3 regions of the Bacillus sp. C1 genome follow, and region 2 is predicted to be linked to each of the others. Evidence: predicted binding sites of a transcription regulator. Region 2 holds the regulator's gene; each other region holds the start of a gene.

Region 1 (5,913 bases), on a different contig from region 2:
CAATTGAATGATATCGTTGTCGAAGGTACAGCGACAATAATGAAAAAAGAGTAGCAAAATCGCTACTCTTTTTTCGTATCCAATAACTTCTAATCTCACCGATTACTTCCGTGTATGCCCAAACACATAACACATACACTAATGATACCAGTTTATACAGTGGGCTTATATCAGCAACGCAGCCCTTTTCTGCTGATTAACAACAAATAAACTGGAATATAGATTTAGGATGTGTTATTGATGGTAAAAACGAATAAATTACTTGTTCCTGGTGCTGAGCAAGCGTTAGAACAATTTAAATATGAAATTGCTCAAGAGTTTGGTGTAAGTTTAGGTTCTAATACAGCTTCTCGTTCTAACGGATCTGTCGGTGGCGAAGTAACAAAACGTCTTGTTTCCTTAGCTCAACAACAGTTACGTGGATAATTTTATAAATAATGGATTGAAGTGGGCAGATATATTCTGCCCACTTCCCTTTTTGACATACTATAAAGAACATGCCGAAAGAAAAAATATGAATCAGTACTAAAATGGAGTCACCCCGTGTACTTACATAATCTTTTATTATCCTAGCCATTGCACATATTTGTTAAAACTTCCTATCACTACTACAACTTTAATTTCTTGAATAGATGCTTTTTTCACAACTATTTCTACCATTACAATTACAGGACTCGTTGTTGTTGACACTGGATAAGCATTTACCTTATTTGGCCAATTTTCCATTTTACTAGGTTGACAAACTTTCACATCACCCATATAATGAAAATACAATAACATATCTCCAAAGGGGAGTAGCGTCCAAGAATATATTCTTGGAAACAAAGTCGTCATTACGTAGAACTTAGTTCTTCCGGCTTTGTTGGCATTTTCATTACATATGTCTAGCAAGACCTTTGCCTATCAACGGCAGAGGTCTTTTTTGCATTCTTTTCCACCGTCGATAGGCAGGAGTATGGGGAAACTAAACAGTGGGGAATTTCTTCACTTGTTTAAGATTTATACAAATGAGAGGAGAATGTACATGGATGTATCATTATTATTGGAGTATGGTTGGGTGTTACTTATTTTAATTGCGCTAGAAGGAATTTTAGCAGCAGATAACGCACTAGTCCTTGCTATTATGGTAAAACATTTGCCAGAAGAAAAACGAAAAAAAGCATTATTTTACGGTTTAGCAGGAGCGTTCGTGTTCCGCTTTGGATCGTTGTTTATTATTTCTTTTTTAGTCGACGTATGGCAAGTGCAAGCAATAGGTGCGATTTACTTAATGTTTATCGCTGGTAACCATTTATTCAAAACATACGTTAAAAAGAATCAACATGAGGAAACGGAAGAGAACGAGACGAAGAAAAAACAAGAAAACTTTTGGTGGACAGTATTTAAAGTTGAAGTTGCTGACATTGCCTTTGCTGTTGATTCTATTTTAGCTGCAGTTGCATTAGCGATGACTTTGCCAAAAACAGGTCTTGGTACAATTGGTAGCCTTGATACAGGACAATTCCTTGTTATTTTTGCAGGCGGTCTAATCGGATTAGTTATTATGCGATTTGCTGCATCTGCTTTCGTACAATTATTGAAACGCAAACCTGGCTTAGAAACAGCTGCATTCTTAATCGTTGGTTGGGTTGGTGTTAAATTAGCTGTTTACACTTTAGCACATCCAGCTTTAGGCGTTATCCCACACTCTTTCCCAGAATCCGCTCCATGGAAAATTGGATTTTGGATTGTATTAATCGGAATTGCTGCTGGCGGTTGGTTTTTCTCAAAAGATACGAATATGCAAACAACACAAAAGAATTTGGACGAAAAAGCGCTGTAACAACAGCGCTTTTTTTCAGGCCATGGAAAAAAAGAAGTGCTGGAAAAAGATAAAAAGAAACATATTGAGATGACGAGGTTGGTTCATATAAATTGGTGAATGAAATTTCACCCCGCATTAACGGGCAGTAAGATCCCACCTCAAGATTCAGAGAAATGCGAAGAAGATAGGTGGGAGTCGGGCTACCCCTAAATGCCCGATTGGTGAGGGCTGATAATATATCGACCGTTTCTCACAATATATCAGCGATTCGACAAAGGATATCGACTAACCAACAAAAAACGACAAAAACACGCCCCCCTCTATTTTTACAAAAATATGGTATTATACTACTGTTTGTTAACGCTTTCATTTGGATTGTATGTCCTTTTTGTGAAACATTGCACAAACTTATTGAAAGGAAGAGTAAATACGTGTACTTTAATCATATAAAGGGTACTTACAGACGATGTACTAAAGGAGCGTATTACTTATGCTAGAACAAGGATTGGTTTACGTTGTACAACTTGCACAAAAAAAGAAACAAATGTTGGATACAAATCCGATGCAATACTTCATTCGTGCAGCACTAGCTGGCGTCTATATTGGATTTGTTATTGTACTATGTTTTAAATTAGGGAATTTCTTTAACGTTGCAAATTCACCTGCAACCTATTTAACAACTTCTATGTTTTTTGGCATTGCACTTATATTAATTTTATATGGCGGAGCTGAGTTATTTACAGGAAATACAATGTATTTTACAGTTGCAACTTTGCGAAAAGAAACAACAATTGGCGATACACTTCGAAATTGGCTTGCTTGTTATACCGGAAACTTAGCAGGTGCCGTATTTTTTGCATTATTGTTTTATGCCACTGGTATTTTCGAATCAATCAACCATGGTCATTTAATCAACACAGTCATTAGCGTAAAAATGGGAACACCGACAATGCAATTATTTTTTAAAGCGATCTTATGTAACTGGCTTGTCTGCCTTGCATGTTTCCTTCCTTCTCAAGTAAAAGGAGATACAGCAAAAATACTAGTAATAATGTTTCTTGTCTTTACTTTCTTCTTATCTGGTTATGAACATAGCATCGCCAACTTATCATTATTCGCCTTAGCTTTACTATCACCACATCCTGATACAATTTCTTTCGCTGGTGCTATCCATAACTTAATTCCCGTTACAATCGGTAACATTGTTGGTGGATCTGTATTCGTTGGTATGGTATATCATTATTTAACTCTAAAAAATCCAGCATCTAAAATGGCAGAAGACAACCTAGAAACTGTTCAACAAGAAGAAATTATTCCTTTACAAGCACATATAAAACATTAAGAAAAAAGTTCCAATGATTTCATTGGAACTTTTTTAACTTCCCGTGCACTTCACTTGTATATGTGTGGAAATATCTCCTGCTTCTTTCCCTTTATTTATTCGCTCTAGCATGTACTGCATACCAATTGAATCATTTGTATGCAAATGAATTTCCTGTACATGAAGGCCTTCCTTACAAAAAACTTCTAAAAAATCAAAACCATTTTTCTGACGCCACCCCATATTATAGTCAAGAGATAGAATACTCACATCATAGTCTCTAACCATTTTCAAAGCCCATTCTACCGTTGTTACTAAAACATAACCGACCGGACTCGTTCTTTGATCATCCATATATACGTTCAGTTTCCCCTTCTCCCTTCTCTTGTTATTTGCAGGGAAAGTACCCCCTTACCCTAAATATAGCATCGCCAAATAACATACTGTTCCAAATGCAATAAACGGTCCAAATGGTAAAGCTTGTTTTCGATTCATTCGCCTTAATAAAATCGCAATTCCAACAAAACAAAGTCCCATGCTAGAAGCAACAAACAACGCAATAACAATTGCCTTAACTCCTATTAGAAATCCAAGTAAAGAAAGTAATTTCACATCTCCGCCTCCAAGTCCGTTCGGAAAAATGCGTTGAACGAGATATAGTACAATCCATATCGTTCCTCCGCCAATCAAACTATCCCACCAAGGGGCAGGTAAAATAAATATACGTTCTATTACAAATAAACAAGCAAAACAGACTAAAATTCTATCTGGTATTACCATATAAAACAAATCTGTCATTGTAATAATAATGAGCAAAGAAAGTAACGTCCATATAAAAACAAGTTCTTTTTCCATTCCAATCACACATGCAAAAAAAAGAAATGCCCCCCCTGTTATTACTTCAAAAAGTGTATACGTAACAGGTATTTTCATTTTACAATGAACGCAGCGCCCTCTTTGCAAACAAAACGAAATAATTGGGATAAGTTCTTTTGGCCCTAAAGTAAGGCGGCAATGGTGACAATAAGAACGAGGCGTAATAATGGATTGTCCACTCGGTATACGCACTGCTACAACTGTATAAAAAGAACCTAGCACTGCTCCTATTAAAAAGGCATATAAATAAAATGTCATACCATCCTCTCCTTTCCCTAAGAAATATAACAAAAAGAGTGCGGTACTTCCATTTTGTATTATCTTTGTTCTAATAAAAAAGCAGGCCATTTCTTGGCCTGCTTTTCTCCGTTTTACACTACAAAATAATATGCTTTTAATGGTCCGTGTACACCTACAACAAGATTCATTTCAATATCAGCGGAGTTACTTGGACCTGTAATGAAATTGATACAAGATGCTACCGTATTTCCATTCTCTACACGCATATTCATATCCTGAACCGCTTGTGTAATACGCGGCACGATTGTTTCACGTGGAATGATTGCAAAATAAATTGTAGGCAAGAAATGTAAAGAACGCCCTTGGCCTTTATGACTTTGTACGACAATTGTACCGGATTCTGCTAATGTGTAATCACTAAAGGCAATGCCGATATTTGCTTTCTCAGCTAAACGAATATTTTCTTCTTTTTTCTCTGGATCCCACGTGTTCACTTCGACATTTTGGTCTGGAAGCTCTCTCGAAAACAACGAATGTAAGCCGTATGCATGAAAGCGAGCATCCTCTGATAATAAAATAGGTCCGCCGCCATTTTCAGCAATTACTTTTTGAACGACTGCACTTAGTTCATCCTTTGTCGTTTCAATTACAGTCGTATGAATATTCGAGCATTGTTTCCTGAATACTTCTAACAATTCTTCCTCTGAATAATCTTTCAACGTTTTTACGTTCACATTATTTTTCCAAGCTGGACGCTTTACGCCTTCTGTTTTACGAGCACGCCCAAGTTCTTTCGCAATGTTATCTAAAAAGGACTCACGGTTTTGAATTACCCCTGTCATCACTTGTCTCCGCCTTTCTTATGATCTTTATACCAATCACGGAATCTTTCCTTACTTGGCGCTGGGAACTCACGAATATCCGTCCAGTTTTTAAGGGGTCCTACTCCTTTTGATACACGATTACCAGACGTAAACGGACTCATCGCTGCCGGAGCCATTTTCGATCCCATTTTGTATAAAGCGGCTGAAGATGCACCCATACTAAACATTTTCATGGCTAGTTTCTCTGCAAGTGGTGCACGTCCTTCTTTTTCTACAATAACTTGACGATGCTTCAATAGTAGATCATGTAATGGAATTTTTACTGGGCAAGCTTCTGTACAGGCTCCGCATAAACTAGATGCATATGGAAGCTCCTTATAATCATCATACCCACCTAAAAGTGGTGTTAATACCGCACCAATTGGACCCGAATAAATGGATCCATAAGAGTGACCACCAACATGACGATATACAGGACATACGTTTACACAAGCTGCACAACGAATGCATTGTAAGACTTGACGGAATTCAGAACCTAAAATTTCAGAACGTCCATTATCTACAACAACTAAATGGAATTCCTCTGGTCCATCTACTTCTTCTTCTTGAATTGGTCCAGCTACCGTTACATAACTTGTTAATTTTTGCCCAACCGCACTGCGGCAAAGTAATCCAACAAGAACATCTAGTTCTTCCATAGTTGGCACCATACGTTCCATACCCATTACCGCAATTTGTGTTTTCGGAATCGACATAACAAGGTCGGCATTCCCTTCATTTGTTACTAAGCAAAGTGAACCTGTATTTGCTACTGCGAAGTTACATCCCGTTACCCCAATTTCAGCATC
Region 2 (12,720 bases):
TTACTATATTTAATAGCATTCATTAATAAGTTTTCAAAAACTCGGACCATCTTCTCTGAATCAATAGCAGCATATACGCGTTCTTCAGGGAATTGCTTTATAAATACAAGCCCATGTTCTTCTGCCTGCGGTACTAATTCCTCTATCAATTGATCAAGCAGTTCATTCATACATACTTCCTGTTTTTCTAATACCACTTTTTCATTTGTTAATTTTGTATACTCAAATAAATCTTCTATTAAATTTTTCAACTGCTCCGACTTTGCAAAAGCAATTCTCATATACTCATCATGTTGTTCCTTATTTTCATATTTAGAATCACGAAGCAATCTTAAATAACCCATAATAGAGGTAAGCGGCGTACGTAAATCATGAGATACATTCGTAATGAGTTCATTTTTTTGTTTCTCTAGTTTACGCTCTTTTTCTATATTAACCATAAGCTCTTCAGCCATATTATTAATGTTCTCAGTCAAAGCAGCGATCTCATCCTCACCTTTTTTCTCAATACGATAAGCTAAGTTTCCTTTTTCTATTTCTTTTACCCCTTGTGCCATCGCTTCAATTTGCTTCATCTTTCTTTTTGTTATGTAGAAGAAAGAAAAAATAAACACAAGAACCCCAATTAAAAATGGAAATGGCCCATCTACTTTCTCATACTCTATTTCCCCTTCAGGAATTCCACTCACAAACATATATAAGTTCTTATCTTCAACTGTAATAGGTGAAAAAGCGATAAATTCTTTTCTTGATCTTTCAATGTCATTATTATTTGAATAATCAATAGCAAATGATGTCGCATTACGAATTGTATTATGCAAATTAATTTGTTCTTCTTGCGCCTGCTTCGTTTTATAAAGAACCTTACCACTTTCATCCGTAATTAATACTTTGAAACCTCCATGCCCCAGCTCTAAGTTTTGATTTTCCGTCTCTATCATATTTCGCAAAGCTTCTACCTTGTTTTCTATAGCCATCATCTCTGCCATACTTTGAGCTTTACTATTAATTCGCAACATACCGTCTCTATAATTAATTTGAGCATCTCGATTTGCATCCTCAAAAACAGGCGCTACTATCTTCGTCGATACAAAAAGTCCTAATAATGCACAAGCAACAAAAGTAGTAATAAGTTGGATTCGTATGCTCCTCCGAACACTCTTTACTATCTTTTTAATCAATCCTCTTATTTTCTTATATATATAGGTAAAAGGCCTAATTATCTTTCTCAATCTTATACCCCACTCCCCACACCGTTTTTATATAACGCGGTTTTCTCGGATTCTCTTCAACCTTCTCACGTATTTTTCGAATATGCACCATTACAGTATTATCAGATTGAAAGGATCGTTCATTCCAAACCTTTTCATAAATTTGCTCAGCACTAAAGACTATACCTGAATTACGAGCTAGCAATTCTAAAATTGAAAACTCTCGTGGTGTTAGTTTTACCTCTACATCCATAACAGTCACTTCATGTGTCGCTACATTTATTTTCATATCTCCAACTTCAATCTCACTTTCATTTTGAACGATGAATCCATTCATTTTCATATATCGACGAAGATGCGATTTAATTCTTGCTATAAGTTCTAACGGATTAAATGGTTTCGTGACATAATCATCCGCTCCTGTTGTTAAACCTAAAATTTTATCCATATCCTGCGTCTTCGCGGATAGCATAATAATCGGCATTTCTTTCGCTTCTCTTACTTTCATACACATATGAATCCCATCAATTTTCGGCATCATAATATCTAATACAACTAAATGCACTTCATTCTTCTCTAATATCTGTAATCCTTCTGCTCCATCCCCAGCTTGCAATACTTTATATCCTTCGTTCTTTAAGTAAATCGCAATTAAATCCCTAATTTCTTTTTCATCATCTACAACAAGTATTGTCTCTTGTGCCACAATATCGCCCCCAAAGCTTTTAAAGTCCCTATTTCTTATTATAAGAAAACTTCTGAAGAAAAACGGAACGAAATCCTTAAGATTTTCTGAAGACGCAAAAAAGATCTAGACTCCCATTAAGTCTAGATCTTTCAAAAACCCCTTTTATTTACGAACGTAGATGAAGTATAGTACGAATAAAACTCCCATTACATACATAATTGGATGAATTTCTTTACGGCGGCCACTTACCACCATCGTAATCGGATAGAAGATAAATCCAATTGCAATTCCCGTTGCGATACTGTACGTAAGCGGCATAGAAATAATCGTAAAGAATGCCGGTACTGCAATCTCAAATTTCTTCCAATCAATTTCCCCTAAAGATGAAACCATCAAAATCCCTACAATAATTAAAGCCGGAGCGGTTACAGCTGGTGTTACGACACTTAGTAATGGCGAGAAGAACAGCGCTAACAAGAAAAATCCTGCTGTTACAACCGCTGTAAATCCCGAACGGCCGCCTGCTGCTACACCTGCGGATGATTCAATGTAAGACGTTGTTGTAGATGTACCAAGAATCGCACCAATGACAGTTGCAATCGCATCTGCAAATAATGCTTTTCCTGCACGTGGTAATTTGTTATTCTTCATTAATCCAGCTTGATTCGCAACTGCTACAAGCGTACCTGCTGTATCAAAGAAATCAATGAAGAAGAACGTGATAATAACAATCCCCATTTGAACAGTGAAGATATCTCCGAAGTGACTCAGCGCCACACCGAACGTAGGTTCCAGACTTGGGATTGCACCCACTACAGCTTTGGGTGTATCAATTAATCCTGTTGCTACTCCAAGAACTGCTGTAAGAATCATCCCGTAGAAAACTGCTCCATTTATCTTTTTAATCATTAAAATAATCGTAATAACTACTCCGAAAATCGCAAGCAATGTTGTGCCCTTTGTTAAATCTCCTAATCCAACAAGGACCGCATCATTCTTTACTATAATCCCAGCATTTTGAAAACCAAGGAAGGCGATAAACAAACCAATGCCTGCTGCTACCGCAAATTTTAATTCTGTCGGGATCGCATTAATAATTTTTTCACGAATACCAGAAGCAGTAAGAATAATAAAGATAATACCTGACATCAATGTCCCAGCAATTGCTGTTTGCCATGGAATCCCCATCGTTAACACTGCTGTGTAAGCAAAGAATGCATTGATTCCCATACCTGGCGCTAATGCAATTGGATACTTCGCAAAAATCCCCATAATTAACGATCCAATCGCAGCTGCTAATGCCGTAGCAACGAATACCGCTCCTGGATCCATTCCTGTTCCGGCTGGTAACCCTTTAATGTTTCCTAGCGACAGTGTAGCAGGATTGACAAAGAGCACATAAGCCATAGATAAAAATGTCGTTAACCCTGCGATAAACTCAGTTTTATAATTCGTACCGAGCTCATCAAACTGAAAATAACGTTTCATTCTACGTTTCCCCCGTTATATGATTACTCGTCGTACTCCTCCCTAGCCCTCTTTTATCCATAAAAATAAAAAAGGCTTCCATTACATATACATGGAAGCGTTCTGTAAACAAAGGCAGAGAGTTCCCCTTACCTTTATTAAAACGCCTCGTAGTCAAGCCATTTACGGTAGCTAGGTAGAAACTTTCGGGCCATATCCCCGATATTATACGACGGCTATAATATTCATTTTTCGTATCAATTACATAATCATATTAACTCACATATAAGTATATGTCAATTTAAAAACGAACATTTTTAAGTTTAACCTTACTTTCGTTCGTGTTAAACAAAAAAGATCCATCTATATACGCTATAGATAGACCTTTTTCTAGAAAATTTGATTTTATACTATTCCCACTCGATTGTTGCAGGTGGCTTACTCGTTACATCATACACGATACGGTTAACGTGTTTTACTTCGTTTACGATACGTACAGAGATTTTCTCCAATACGTCCCAAGGGATACGTGCCCAGTCTGCTGTCATACCATCGATTGATGTTACTGCACGGATACCTACTGTGTAATCGTAAGTACGCTCGTCACCCATAACACCTACGCTACGCATACCAGGAAGTGCAGTGAAGTATTGCCAAATTTCACGATCTAAACCTGCTTTTTTGATTTCCTCACGTAAAATCGCATCAGATTCACGAACGATTTCTAATTTTTCTTCTGTAATTTCGCCTAATACACGGATACCAAGACCAGGACCTGGGAATGGTTGACGCCATACGATTTCATCAGGAATTCCTAATTCTGACCCTAATACACGTACTTCATCTTTAAATAATGTGTTTAAAGGCTCAATTAGTTTAAATTGCATATCTTCTGGAAGTCCACCAACATTATGGTGAGATTTAATTGTTTGTGCAGTTGCTGTCCCACTTTCAACAATGTCAGTGTACAACGTACCTTGTGCTAAGAAGTCCATCCCTGCTAATTTAGAAGCTTCATCATCGAATACGTAAATGAATTCATTACCGATGATCTTGCGTTTTTGTTCTGGATCTTCTACACCTTTTAACTTGTTCATGAAGCGTTCTTTCGCATCCACTTTAATAACGTTCATGTGGAAGCCTTCGCTAAATGTTTTCATAACACCTTCCGCTTCACCTTTACGAAGTAAACCGTGGTCAACGAAAATACATGTTAATTGGTCACCGATTGCTTTATGAATTAATACTGCTACAACAGAAGAGTCTACACCGCCACTAAGTGCGCATAGTACTTTTTTATCTCCAACAGTTTCACGGATTTTTTCTAATTCTACTTCGATAAAGTTTTCCATGTTCCAACCTTCAGAACATCCACATACACCGAATACGAAGTTTTTAATTAAATCATTGCCGTGCTCTGAGTGACGTACTTCTGGGTGGAATTGTACACCGTATAAGTTTTGTGCTGCATTGCTCATACCAGCAATTGGACAAGATTCACTTGTTGCATCTACTACGAATCCTTCTGGTAAACCAGTTACTAGATCACCATGGCTCATCCATACAACTTGCTCTTCCGGAAGATTTGCATATAATTTTGATTCGTTCTCTACTTTCAGAACTGCTTTTCCGTACTCACGATGATTTGCGCGTTCTACTTTTCCACCAAAGTGTTTTGTCATAAGCTGCATACCGTAGCAAATACCAAAGATCGGCAAACCTAATTCAAAGATTTTTTCATCACAGTGGAATGCATTTTCACCGTATACACTATTTGGTCCACCAGAGAAGATGATACCTTTTGGATTCATTGCTTTAATTTCTTCTGCAGTAATTGTATGTGGATGAAGTTCACTGTATACACCGAACTCACGAATTCGACGTGCAATTAACTGATTGTATTGACTCCCAAAATCTAAAACGATAATCGTATCGTGCTGTTTCTTCAAAATAATCACCCCAACGTTAGTTCTCGTATATAAATATTTTCACCAATTTGGCAAAAAGCATTACCAATATAATAAAAAAAGCCAGTCCTCCGCCCTCAGTCTCATAACAAAGAAAAGGCAGGGGTCTGACTTTATAAAGATAGTATTCCGCTCTTTATAAATATAAGACACTCTGCCTTCATAGTCAGGTTGTTTACGGTAACCCGGTAGAGACTCTCAAACCATATCATTGAGGATATATGAAGGATTGTTTTATATTATCTTCCTAGATTCTAACAATGAAGTATCAATACGGTCAAGAGAGAAAGCGACAAAATTCTACAGAAATTATTTTCTGATTGCGATGAGACCTTTATTCCTGTAATTTTTCTGCCGTATACGCAAAAAAACATCCACCTCTATATAGAGATGGATGTTAAGCTGACGAATGAAATTACATCATTCCGCCCATACCGCCCATGCCCATGCCGCCCATGTCAGGCATTGCTGGTGCATTTGGTTCTGGCTTGTCAGCAACTACAGCTTCAGTTGTTAAGAACATTGCTGCAACAGATGCTGCGTTTTGAAGTGCAGAACGAGTTACTTTTGCTGGGTCTACGATACCAGACTCAAGCATGTTTACCCATTCGCCTGTTGCTGCGTTGAAACCAACGCCTACTTTTTCGCCTTTTAAGCGCTCTACAACAACAGACCCTTCTAGACCAGCGTTGATTGCGATTTGGCGAACAGGCTCTTCTAATGCACGAAGTACAATGTTGATACCTGTTGCTTCGTCGCCTTCAGCTGCAAGGCCAGCTACTTTCGTGTATACGTTCATAAGTGAAGTACCGCCACCTGCAACAATACCTTCTTCTACTGCTGCACGAGTTGAGTTTAGTGCATCTTCAATGCGAAGTTTACGCTCTTTCAACTCAGTTTCAGTTGCTGCACCTACTTTAATTACTGCTACGCCGCCTGCAAGTTTCGCAAGACGCTCTTGTAATTTTTCACGATCGAATTCAGAAGTTGTGTCTTCTAATTGCGCACGGATTTGCCCAATACGTGCTTCGATTTGTTCTGTGCTTCCTACACCTTCAACTACAGTTGTGTTTTCTTTCGTTACAACAACTTTACCAGCGCGTCCTAAAGATGCAACTGTAGCAGATTTTAAGTCGCGTCCTAATTCTTCAGTGATTACTTCACCGCCAGTTAAAATCGCGATATCTTCTAACATTGCTTTACGACGGTCACCAAATCCAGGAGCTTTAACAGCTACTACATTGAATGTACCACGAAGTTTGTTCACTACTAATGTAGCTAAAGCTTCGCCTTCTACATCTTCTGCAATGATAAGAAGTGGTTTACCTTGTTGTACCACTTGCTCTAACACAGGTAAGATTTCTTGAATGTTAGAAATCTTTTTGTCAGTGATTAAGATATATGGATTATCAAGAACTGCTTCCATTTTGTCAGAATCAGTAATCATGTAAGGAGATGCATATCCACGATCAAACTGCATACCTTCTACTACATCTAATTCTGTTGTGAATCCTTTAGATTCTTCTAATGTAATAACGCCGTCGTTACCAACGCGCTCCATTGCTTCAGCAATTAATTTACCTACTTCTTCGTCAGCAGCAGAAATAGCAGCTACTTGTGCGATAGAAGATTTACCTTCGATTGGTTTAGAAATCGTTTTTAATTCTTCTACTGCTGCAACAACAGCTTTTTCAATACCTTTACGAAGGCCCATTGGGTTTGCACCAGCTGTTACGTTTTTTAAACCTTCACGAATCATAGCTTGTGCTAATACAGTTGCAGTTGTTGTTCCGTCACCAGCTACGTCATTTGTTTTGCTAGCAACTTCTGCTACTAATTTTGCGCCCATGTTTTCGAATGCATCTTCTAATTCAATTTCTTTTGCGATTGTTACACCATCATTTGTAATAAGTGGTGAACCGAATTTTTTCTCAAGTACAACGTTACGACCTTTTGGTCCAAGCGTTACTTTTACTGCGTCTGCAAGAGTGTCGACACCGCGAAGCATCGAACGACGTGCTTCTTCACTAAATTTAATATCTTTTGCCATAATATTTGACCCCCTTGGATTTTTTAAATGTATATAATTAACCGATAACTGCTAAAATGTCACTTTCACGTAAAATCAAGTAGTCTGTACCTTCGTATTTCACTTCAGTACCTGCATATTTTGAGAAGATGATAAGATCGCCTGCTGCTACCTCTAAAGCAACACGCTCACCATTTTCAAGCACTCGACCAGTACCTACTGCAATAACTTTACCCTCTTGTGGTTTTTCTTTTGCAGTGTCTGGTAATACAATACCACTTGCTGTTTTTTCTTCTGCTTGAACAAGCTCAATTACAACGCGATCACCTAATGGCTTTAGCATGAACAATAACCTCCTCATTTTCCTATGTAAGTTTTCCTTATTAGCACTCAATCACCTTGAGTGCTAACACACTTATAATAATAAATAATCTAATTTTCTTTTGCAAGTAAAAAAATCATAATTTTTTCGCAAATTACTCTATAAGCTTTTCTATATAAGCATTCTTGTCTGTATTATTCAATTCTCATTTTTTCTAATTACAGCCTTTGCGATATGAATCTGCGTTTCTACTTATCGTATGTTACAATATGAAAGACACCCTAAGTTGTTTTCTCTATACATACAACTTTTTCCTGTCTGCTATTTCATTTTCAAATAAAAATTTACAAAAAAATCATAATATGCATTCACATGATGTATCTTCGGGTGGGTATTTACATGCTATCCTCCCCTATCCCATACACTAGAGTTAGAAAGGATGGTTAAACCGTTTGAAAAAACAATATTGGTGGATTATAGTTACATACATTCTGATGCAGTTATCAGGCATTGTTGGATTACCACTTCTTCTGAAAACTGGACTATATGATAACAGGGGGTTCACTAGAGAAGAAAAACTACAAATACTAACTGGACACTGGGCAATCATTAGCTTTTTCATCGCATTATGCATTGTACTTTTGCTCCTCAGAACAGACATTCGCGATCGGCACTTAAATACAAAACGTGCTACTATTCCTGCCACAATTGGCTGGATCTTTATTGGTTTCTTTTTAGCTCTCTTTTCTCAAACGATTGCAGGTACAATCGAAATGCACTTACTAGGCATAAAGCCAGGTTCTGAAAATACAGCACAGTTAATGGATATCGCAAGGACGACACCTTGGTTCCTGATTGTTATATCAATAATCGGTCCTATTTTAGAAGAGATTGTCTTTAGAAAAATCTTATTTGGTACACTTTATAAAAAATTCAACTTCTTTATCGCTGCAATTATTAGTTCCCTTGTGTTCGCAGCAATTCACTTTGATTTTACGCATCTACTGGTCTATACTGCCATGGGTCTTGTATTCGCCTTCTTATATGTGAAAACAAAGCGAATTATCGTTCCTATTATGGCTCATGTTGCAATGAATACATTAGTTGCAATCACTCAAGTAATAATAAGTAACGATCAAATACAAGAAATGATTAAAAAAGCAGAGCAAATGCAAGGATTTATCGGAGGATTTTAAAATATGAGGAACTCACCATTGTTCATGTCAGCACTGTATTTTCTTCTTGGATGTGTCTTTACACGTTATGCAATCACGAACGTTACAGATACAATCTGGAACTTTTGGACACTGCTGTTTGCTGTTATGGCGACAATTGACTTTAATTTGGCACTTCGACTTCTCTTAATAAAATTCACAAAGAAAAAGCCACAATAAAACGCAGAGGGATTCCTCTGCGTTTTATTGTGGATAATTTTTCAAAAAATAAACTAATGTTTGTAATTCTACAGCTAAATCAATATGATGAATTCTTATATTTTCCGAAACATTTAATCGTGCTGGTGTAAAATTTAAAATCCCATGTATATTTGTTTCGGCCAATCGATCTGCTACAGTTTGTGCAACAGTAGCAGGTACTGTTAATATTGCCACTTGTATATCATTTGTTAAACGCTCTTCTAATTCGTCTAAATGATATACAGGGATTCCTCCGATTTCTTTTCCAACTTTCTCTTCATTGACATCAAAAGCCATTTCAATCTTTGTATTATTATTTTTCGTGAAATTGTAATGTAAGAAAGCGGTCCCTAAATTACCTACTCCAATAAGCGCTACACGTGTTATATCATCTTGATCGAGCGTTTCCCGGAAAAATGATAGTAAATAATTCACATTATATCCATATCCCTTTTTCCCTAACGCTCCAAAATATGAGAAATCTCTTCGAATTGTTGCCGAATCTACTTTTACAGCCTCACTCAATTCTGCTGATGAAACACGTTGCTTACCAGAAAGCGATAAGTTTTGGATAAATCGATAGTATAGAGGCAATCTTTTGGCAGTGGCCTGTGGAATCTTCTGCTGATCCATGTAATCTCTCCTCTCTTCCTATCTTTGTTCATAGACTGAAAACAAATACAGAAGTTTAGCACTTATGACTTTCCTTGTATAATAGAGAAAAGACTTCTCTCTTTATTTTAAACTATACACTATTTTTAGTATGATTGAGAAATATAAACATGGCAAAGTTAAGAAATTAGTTGAGGTGAAAACATTGATTTTATTACAAGTGAACGGGCTTTCAAAATTATACGGTGCTGAAACAATTCTTGCAAACATTAAATTGGAAGTTCAAACAAAAGATCGCATTGCACTCGTTGGTCGAAATGGTGCTGGAAAATCTACATTATTAAAAATAATTGCCGGCGAATTATCCCACGATGGTGGAGAAATTATAAAACCGAAAGATGTTTCGATTGGGTATTTAGCCCAAAATACTGGTTTAGAAACTTCTTTAACAATTTGGGATGAAATGCTTACCGTCTTTACACATCTAGAGCAAATGGAAAAGAAACTTCGAAGGTTAGAACAGGAGATGGGTAAAGAAGAGAACTTTTCAAATGCTACTACATACGAAAGATTACTCGCTGATTATGATCAATTACAGTTAAACTACAAAGATCAGGGGGGGTATCAATATGAAGCTGATATTCGCTCCATTTTAAGTGGGCTTGGTTTTCCTATCGAAACACACCAAACAACAATTTCTACGTTAAGTGGTGGTCAGAAAACGAGACTTGCTCTTGGTAAACTACTATTAACTAAACCAGATTTACTCATTTTGGACGAGCCAACAAACCATTTAGATATCGATACACTAACATGGCTTGAACAATATTTACAAGGCTATCCTGGCGCTATTTTAATCGTCTCCCATGATCGCTACTTTTTAGATAAGCTTGTTACACAAGTATATGAAATTTCTAATAAAGAAAGTAGACGATATGTTGGAAATTATAGCAAATATTTAGATTTAAAAGCTGCATTATATGAACAAGAAATGAAACGTTATGAAAAACAACAAGAGGAAATTGCTAAGCTGGAAGACTTTGTTCAAAAGAACATCGCCCGTGCTTCTACAACAAAACGTGCTCAAAGCCGCCGTAAGCAATTAGACCGAATGGAATTACTAACTAGGCCCTTAGGTGACTCTAAATCTGCATCGTTCCACTTTGACATCGAAAAACAAAGCGGAAATGACGTATTACAGGTAAAGGATGTTTCAATTGGGTATGACAAAGAAGCAGTTATCGAGCATGTAAATATGCGTTTGACCCGAGGAGATAGTGTCGCACTAGTCGGTCCAAATGGTATTGGAAAATCTACATTATTAAAATCGATTGTGAATAAGTTGAAGCCGTTAAGGGGAGAAGTTTCTTTCGGTTCAAATGTATCCATTGGATACTATGATCAAGAACAGGCAAACTTAACATCATCTAAGCGTGTTTTAAACGAGCTATGGGACGATTATCCGTTAGAACCAGAAAAAGAAATTCGCACGATACTCGGTAACTTTTTATTTACAGGGGACGATGTATTAAAACCCGTATCTTCCCTAAGTGGTGGTCAAAAAGCACGATTAGCTCTGGCAAAATTGATGATGCAAAAATCTAATCTACTCATTCTCGATGAGCCAACAAACCATCTTGATTTAAATAGTAAAGAGATTTTAGAAAATGCCCTAATTGATTATCCAGGAACTCTTTTATTCGTTTCTCATGATCGCTACTTTATTAATCGTGTCACTACTACAGTTGTTGAGTTATCAACAGATGGCGCACAAGAATATTTAGGTGACTATGACTACTATATTGAAAAGAAAAATGAAATGATTGAACGTGCGGAATTTGAACAACAAGAAGAGAGTACACCAGCTCAAAAGACAATTGCTCAAGAAAAATTAAACTATCTTGAAGAAAAAGAACGTAAGAAGCTAGAACGCCAACGTGCACGGAAAATTGAAGAAATTGAACAAAATATCGCAAAGTTAGAAGAAGAAATTGCAGAATTAGAAGAAGAACTTTGTCTCCCTGAAGTATATGCTGACTATGAACGAGCTAGTGAAATTACAACAACAAAACAAGAAAAACAAGAACAATTAGAAAAATTCATGGCGGAATGGGAAGAATTACACGTATAACCCCTATATATTTATATAATGAAAAAGGTAGTTGAAAACCATTCAACTACCTTTTTATTTTTCAATACAAAAGATATTGTCGAAGGTCTGACCTCAATAGCATTATCCACAACCTTATACACATATCCACCTTTATTATATAAACATAAAAATAACTTTTCAACATTATCCACAATCACTACAAAAGTTATACACAATTAATATTCACAACAAAACCCATATTATCAACAGATAATACGGGTTTTATCCACAAGTTGTGGTTAAATATGTGCATAACTAAGCTTCAATATCTAAACCTGGGTTTGCATTTAAAGCCAATGTTGCACGTTTTCCTTGTTCGTATGCAATTGTGCCTGCTGCTGCAATCATCGCTGCATTATCTGTGCATAAAGATAGTGGTGGAATAATTAACTCAATATCCTCTTTCTTAACAAACTCTTCCTCGAGCTGAGCACGAAGTCCTTTGTTCGCCGCAACCCCTCCAGCAAGAAGTACTTGTTTTACACCGTACGCTTCTGCTGCACGCACCGCTTTTGTTACCAATACATCTATTACACTTGCTTGGAAGCTAGCCGCTAAATCCTCTGGCGCGATTTCTTCCCCGCGCTGTTTTGCGTTATGCACAGTGTTGATAACTGCTGATTTTAACCCACTAAAGCTAAAATCATACGAATCTGACTCTAGCCATGCGCGTGGTAAATCAATTGTTGGCTTTCCTTCATGAGCAAGACGATCAATATGAGGACCACCTGGATATGGCATAGATAATGTACGTGCAACCTTATCATATGCTTCACCTGCTGCATCATCTCTCGTTTCTCCAATCACTTCAAATGAACCATGTTCTTTCATATAAACAAGCTCTGTATGTCCTCCAG
Region 3 (5,913 bases), on a different contig from region 2:
TCAGAAGTGATAGGTGCAAATTCAGGTCCAACTTGTTCTTTTGATTTTTCATCTATACCGCCATTAATTGCATATAATAGTGTCTTAGCTAAGTTTGCACGAGCTCCGAAGAACTGCATTTGCTTACCGATTCTCATTGCAGACACACAACAAGCAATACCGTAGTCATCGCCATAGTCTGCACGCATAATGTCATCATTTTCATATTGAATTGCAGATGTTTTAATAGACATTTTCGCACAGTAGTTTTTAAAGTTCTGTGGTAATTGTTTAGACCAAAGAACTGTTAAGTTTGGCTCTGGAGCTGGTCCTAAGTTATCTAATGTGTGCAAGAAACGGAATGAGTTTTTCGTTACTAATGGACGACCATCAAGGGCAATACCACCGATAGATTCAGTTACCCAAGTTGGATCACCAGAGAACAATTCATTGTAATCAGGTGTTCTTGCAAATTTCACAAGACGTAATTTCATAATGAAGTGATCAACAATCTCTTGTGCCGCTTCTTCATTTAATGTACCATTTTCAAGATCTCTTTCAATAAAGATATCTAAGAATGTTGAAGTACGTCCAAGGCTCATTGCTGCCCCGTTTTGTTCTTTAATTGCTGCAAGATAAGCAAAGTATAACCATTGGAATGCTTCTTGTGCATTTGTTGCTGGTTTAGAAATATCAAAACCGTGAGAAGCTGCCATTTGTTTTAATTCTTGCAGTGCACGCATTTGCTCAGATAATTCTTCGCGTAAACGCATTGTATCTTCGCTCATTACACCACCAGTTAAATTTAAATCTTCTTTTTTCGCTTCGATTAAACGATCAACACCATATAATGCTACGCGGCGATAGTCACCAATAATACGTCCACGGCCATATGCATCTGGAAGACCTGTAATAACACCAGATTTACGAGCTGCTCTCATTTCAGGAGTATAAGCATCGAATACACCTTGATTATGCGTTTTACGCCAGTCTCTGAAAATACGGCTTAATTCTTTGTCCATTTCATATCCATAAGATTCACAAGCCTGCTCTGCCATACGAATACCACCATAAGGTTGTAAAGAGCGTTTAAATGGTTTATCTGTTTGGAAACCAACTACCTTTTCAATATCTTTATTTAAATATCCAGGACCATGAGATGTAATAGAAGAAACAATGCTTGTATCCATATCAAGTACGCCACCATTGTCACGTTCTTGTTTTGTTAAATCCATTACTTGATCCCAAAGTTGTTTCGTTGCTTCTGTTGCTTCCGCTAAGAAAGATTCGCCCCCCTCGTAAACGTTTACATTATTTAAAATGAAATCGCGAACATCAATTTCTACTTTCCACTTTTCACCTTTAAAGTTTGTCCATGCGTTTTTTACATTTTCTAATACTTGAGTCATCCTAATCTCCTCCATTTTTGATTAGTACAGGACTAAGATTTTTTATATAACAGCTTATACATTTAGAATACTACTTTTTTGAAAAAGCGAACGAGATAGTTGTGACATGTTTGTGAAATGTTGAGCAAAGTACTATGCACATAGTGTTAAATTCATTTTAAACTCTTTAAAATTACCTCTTCCTTTAATTGTATTTTTTTGGTATCCTTATAATCGAATCCTATTCTGTAGGATAGAGAGTCATACCCATTTTAAACTGTAATACCCTTATATCTTATTCTGTTATATTTTTTGAAACAGAATAGAAAGAAGTGTACCTGTTTGGTACACTTCTTTTCATAGTGAATACGACTTACTTTTAATGCCTAATTTACAATAATAACAAAACTAAGATGGAAAAAGACTCTTCCCTACAAAAAAGAGTTCCAAAAATTATAGTGCCTTTCTGTTTCTTCCTCCATCATGAAATCCACCTCTAATACCTTTTATCTCCACCAATTGATCTATCGCTTCTATATGATCACCTATGATTCGTAATACGGCTGGAGGATGTCCTATCGGTGAGAAATGTTGATTGGGACGAATACGATTCATCCCATCTACATCAATGCGGCTTACACACGAAATCTCAAAGCCCGAGAGAATCGCTTTTATTTGTGCGACACATGGGGATAATAAAGAATCATATCCTATGCCATCTAAACACTTACGACTAAATGCATTCGGAACAGCAATAAGAGAACCCACACCTAAATCCTTTCGATTACATGCAAGATTTATTGCATATTTAAATGCTGTTACAAGATGAAGTGGAATTCGTAAATCTAAATAATGATTTAAATCATTTAAGGCAACATCTTTTCCATCTGCTATTGCTTTAGCAAACGGATATAGATCACGTGCTGGGATAATGAAGTCTCCATCTATAAATAGAACAATATCACCCTTGACAAAATATGCACCCATCGAACGACCTACATCATTCCCAAGCGCCTCTTCATACACAATTGTCTTTGCCCCATTTTTTCTAGCAATGCTTGCCGTCTTATCTGAAGATCCATTGACAACAACAATAATCTCTAATGGTTCAATTTTACGAACTTCCTCTATCACCTTACCTATCGTGCTTTCCTCATTTTGTACAGGAATAACAATAGATAACTGTTTTCCTTTATATAATTTCGATTGTACGCCCCATCCCTGATAAAACTTTGCAAACTCTAAAGTATGATAAATGCTCTCTCTTTTTCTTTTCCCATCACAATACCCACCACGTGTATCTCGTATTTCTATCCACCCTGCTATTGCCTCTATATGATCACCAATCATTCTTTGTTCTGCATGAGAAAGATTTGTTCCGTAAGCATCATGCTCGGCAGGACGAAACTTATTTGGGGTAATTACATCTATTTGATGATGACGGCTAATCCTCCATTTGTTCTGCAATAAACGAACATGTGCTACAATCGGATTTTCTAAAGCATCATACCCTATGCTCTGTACTACTTCTCTTGTAAATGCATGAGGAACCGATAAAATGGAATCAATTTTTAAATCTGCTCTCTCCAACATTGCATTCAAGATTTGACGCCATACAGTAATAGAGTGCGGCCTTTGTTTTTTTGAAAATAATGCATCAAAATTATTTAGCACTACATCCGCTTGATCATACAAAATTGGATTGAGAAATAATTGTAATTGAGAAGTTTTGATCACAAAATCCCCATCTAAAAACAATAAAACATCGCCCTTTGCACATTTCGCACCAATGGCACGGCCAACATCATTTCCAAGTGCTTCTTTATATACAAGAACTGTACATCCTAAATTTCCAGCTATTTTATCCGTACCATCTGTACACCCATTCGCTACTACAATAATTTCTAACGGCTGTAAAAGTTGGACAGAATGAATAACATCAGCAATACTATCAATTTCATTACACACCGGAATAATAACAGATAATGATTTAGCCATGATATCCCTCACGAAACCACTCAATCGTCTTCTTCAATCCTTGTTCCCATGACACACTAGGTTGGAATTGCAATACCTCATTTAATTTTGTTACATTTGGTTTTCTATTCGGGATCTCCTCAAAACCATGCGGATATACTTTTTCAAATGGAATATGCACGATTTTTGCAGAAGAATTCGTGAATCTTTGAACATCTTGTGCTACTTCTTGTATGCTTTTTTCATTGTCGGAACCGATATTAATGATTTCTCCATTTACTTTCTCATTCATTGCACAAATTGTTGCTTCTACCGCATCACTTACATACGTAAAACAGCGTGTCTGCTTTCCATCCCCATATACAAGAATATCTTCACCTTGCAATGCCGCACGAACAAATCTTGGAATGACTCCAGCATATGGACCATCCTTTGCTCTTGGACCATAAATATTAAAATAACGAACGATTGTGACAGGGAGCCCTTGTAACGCATACCCTAAACACAGCGTTTCTTCTAATGTTTTACAAAGTGCATAACTCCAGCGTATTTTTGATGTTGCACCATATAGGCGATCACCTTCTTCTGAAAAAGGTGGTTTTCCTTTTCCGTATACTTCAGAAGTAGATGCAAAAATAACTTTCTTTTTTCCTTTTAATGCAGCTTGTAAAATATTACGTGTTCCATCAAAATTTGTTTCAATCAACTCTATGCTTTTTTCCATTGTCGCTTTCACACCTAAAATGGCTGCTAAATGAAATACAACATCATGTTGACCTACCAATTCATCAATTTCACTTTTATCTAAAATACTAATTGGAATAATTGGAATAGACTGCATTAGCTCTAAATGAAATTTATTTTTTCCTTTATAAAAATTATCAACTATTGTTACTTGATGCCCTCTTTTAAGAAGTTCTTCTGCTAAATGAGATCCAATAAATCCTGCTCCACCTGTAATTAAACAACGCTTACTCATAAATTCACCTTCTTTATGATACCTCGTGTGTCTACTACATGAGGTAATCCTTCAAATAACTTCCAATCAATACTAGAATGATCTGTTAAAATTAAAACACAATCAGCTTCTTTTAATACCTTTTCTTCTAATGGAACTGACTGATAGATGATTTCTCCAATTTCTGCAGAGGAAATATGAGGATCATAATATTGCACCTTATATCCCTCTTTCGTTAATAATTGAATAATCGGAAGGGCTGGCGATTCTCTTAAATCATTCACATCTTTCTTATAAGCGATCCCAACAATAAAAACAGTCGCAGGAGACCCTATCACACCTTTCACTTTTTTGACAATTTCTCCTGGCATCTCTTCATTAATAACATGAGCTGCTTCAATCAATTGACTTGATAATCCCAGTTGGCTTATTTTCCATTGAAAATATAACGGATCAACAGGAATACAATGTCCACCAATTCCTGGCCCAGGCCAATATGGTGTGAAACCGAACGGTTTTGTCGCAGCTGCTTCAAGTACTTCACGAAAATCCACTTTCAAATTCCCGCATAATATATCCAGCTCATTCACAAGCGAAATATTAACTAAACGCTGAATATTCTCAAACACTTTGCACATCTCCGCTACCTTTGGAGAACTAACTGGAATTACTGTATCAAATACGTGACTATACAGATTTTGTATTTTTCCTCTACATTTTTTTGTTTGACCACTAATTACTTTTGGAATTGTTTGTACTGTATATTGATCATTCGCTGGATCTATTCGTTCAGGAGAATAGCCAATATAATAATCTACGCCTACCTGTTTACCTGTTTGAGAGATAATAGGAATAATAACTTCTTCTAACGTACCTGGATATGTGGAGCTTTCAAAAATGAAGGTTTGTCCTACTTGAAGGTTTTCTTTTATATAATGTGAGGCTGCGACAAGGGCAGTCAAATCTGGTTCCTTGTTTTCATCCATAGGTGTTGGTACAGTAACAATGACATACGTACTATTTTGAAAATCTTTTATACCGTCATTCGGTGTATGCACTACTAATTGTTTATTTTGTATTAAACTTTTTAACATAATTGAAGGGACGTCCGGAATATAACTTTCCCCTTTTGTAATTGATTTTATTTTTTGTTCATCTTTATCTAATCCGATTACCGTATATCCTCTTTCAGCAAAATGAACTGCCAAAGGAAGACCTACATATCCTAAACCAATGATTGTTACAATGCTACTATCATTCATTTGTATTTTCTTCTTCCTTTCTCAATTGCTGTATAATCTTTCTATTTCTTTCTCCATCGGTAAAACTACCTCGCTCATTTGTATTTTGTAATAAATAAGAAATCGCCTCCAATTGATCACCAAAAATACGATCAAACGCCGGAATGCGACCGTCTACAATTTCATGCTGATCAGGGCGAATGCGGTTGGTTTTTATTACATCTACAAATTGCACCGCTTTAATAGTAAATCCTGCTAAAATGGCCTTCATTTGAGCCAACGGTGGAATGATTAAAGAATCATACCCTATTTCTTCTATTACCTTTTTATGCATAGCATGCGGGATTGCAGTTAATGAGTTATTCCACAA

The links. The regulator Rex, encoded in region 2, represses fermentation and respiration genes when NADH is low (regulators of the CRP and FNR family bind a similar motif). The targets are predictions, from matches to a motif close to TTGTGAAATATTTCACAA.
Region 1: the regulator Rex is predicted to act here: its motif matches at 2,193-2,210, upstream of ACX5JI_RS10250 (formate/nitrite transporter family protein).
Region 3: the regulator Rex is predicted to act here: its motif matches at 1,499-1,516, upstream of pflB (formate C-acetyltransferase).

Annotation. Positions count from the first base shown of each region.
Region 1 is NZ_JBTMZT010000002.1:735,170-741,082, reverse strand. Features, by position in the region: gene ACX5JI_RS10270 (MaoC family dehydratase) at 1-54, shown strand, start outside; gene ACX5JI_RS10265 (alpha/beta-type small acid-soluble spore protein) at 241-426, shown strand; gene ACX5JI_RS10260 (hypothetical protein) at 565-774, opposite strand; yybP-ykoY riboswitch at 778-949, shown strand; gene ACX5JI_RS10255 (TerC family protein) at 1,025-1,822, shown strand; gene ACX5JI_RS10250 (formate/nitrite transporter family protein) at 2,295-3,146, shown strand; gene ACX5JI_RS10245 (cyclic-phosphate processing receiver domain-containing protein) at 3,180-3,491, opposite strand; gene ACX5JI_RS10240 (prepilin peptidase) at 3,537-4,259, opposite strand; gene ACX5JI_RS10235 (LutC/YkgG family protein) at 4,373-5,083, opposite strand; gene ACX5JI_RS10230 (LutB/LldF family L-lactate oxidation iron-sulfur protein) at 5,083-5,913, opposite strand, start outside.
Region 2 is NZ_JBTMZT010000024.1:2,325-15,044, reverse strand. Features, by position in the region: gene ACX5JI_RS26145 (sensor histidine kinase) at 1-1,232, opposite strand, end outside; gene ACX5JI_RS26140 (response regulator transcription factor) at 1,216-1,917, opposite strand; gene ACX5JI_RS26135 (NCS2 family permease) at 2,062-3,387, opposite strand; purine riboswitch at 3,518-3,619, opposite strand; gene guaA (glutamine-hydrolyzing GMP synthase) at 3,777-5,315, opposite strand; purine riboswitch at 5,477-5,578, opposite strand; gene groL (chaperonin GroEL) at 5,749-7,383, opposite strand; gene groES (co-chaperone GroES) at 7,421-7,705, opposite strand; gene ACX5JI_RS26115 (CPBP family intramembrane glutamic endopeptidase) at 8,137-8,880, shown strand; gene ACX5JI_RS26110 (YdiK family protein) at 8,884-9,078, shown strand; gene ACX5JI_RS26105 (redox-sensing transcriptional repressor Rex) at 9,103-9,732, opposite strand; gene ACX5JI_RS26100 (ABC-F family ATP-binding cassette domain-containing protein) at 9,917-11,842, shown strand; gene tsaD (tRNA (adenosine(37)-N6)-threonylcarbamoyltransferase complex transferase subunit TsaD) at 12,119-12,720, opposite strand, start outside.
Region 3 is NZ_JBTMZT010000005.1:185,914-191,826, reverse strand. Features, by position in the region: gene pflB (formate C-acetyltransferase) at 1-1,388, opposite strand, end outside; gene ACX5JI_RS16975 (glycosyltransferase family 2 protein) at 1,821-3,365, opposite strand; gene ACX5JI_RS16970 (UDP-N-acetyl-alpha-D-glucosaminuronate decarboxylase) at 3,358-4,323, opposite strand; gene ACX5JI_RS16965 (nucleotide sugar dehydrogenase) at 4,320-5,564, opposite strand; gene ACX5JI_RS16960 (glycosyltransferase family 2 protein) at 5,557-5,913, opposite strand, start outside.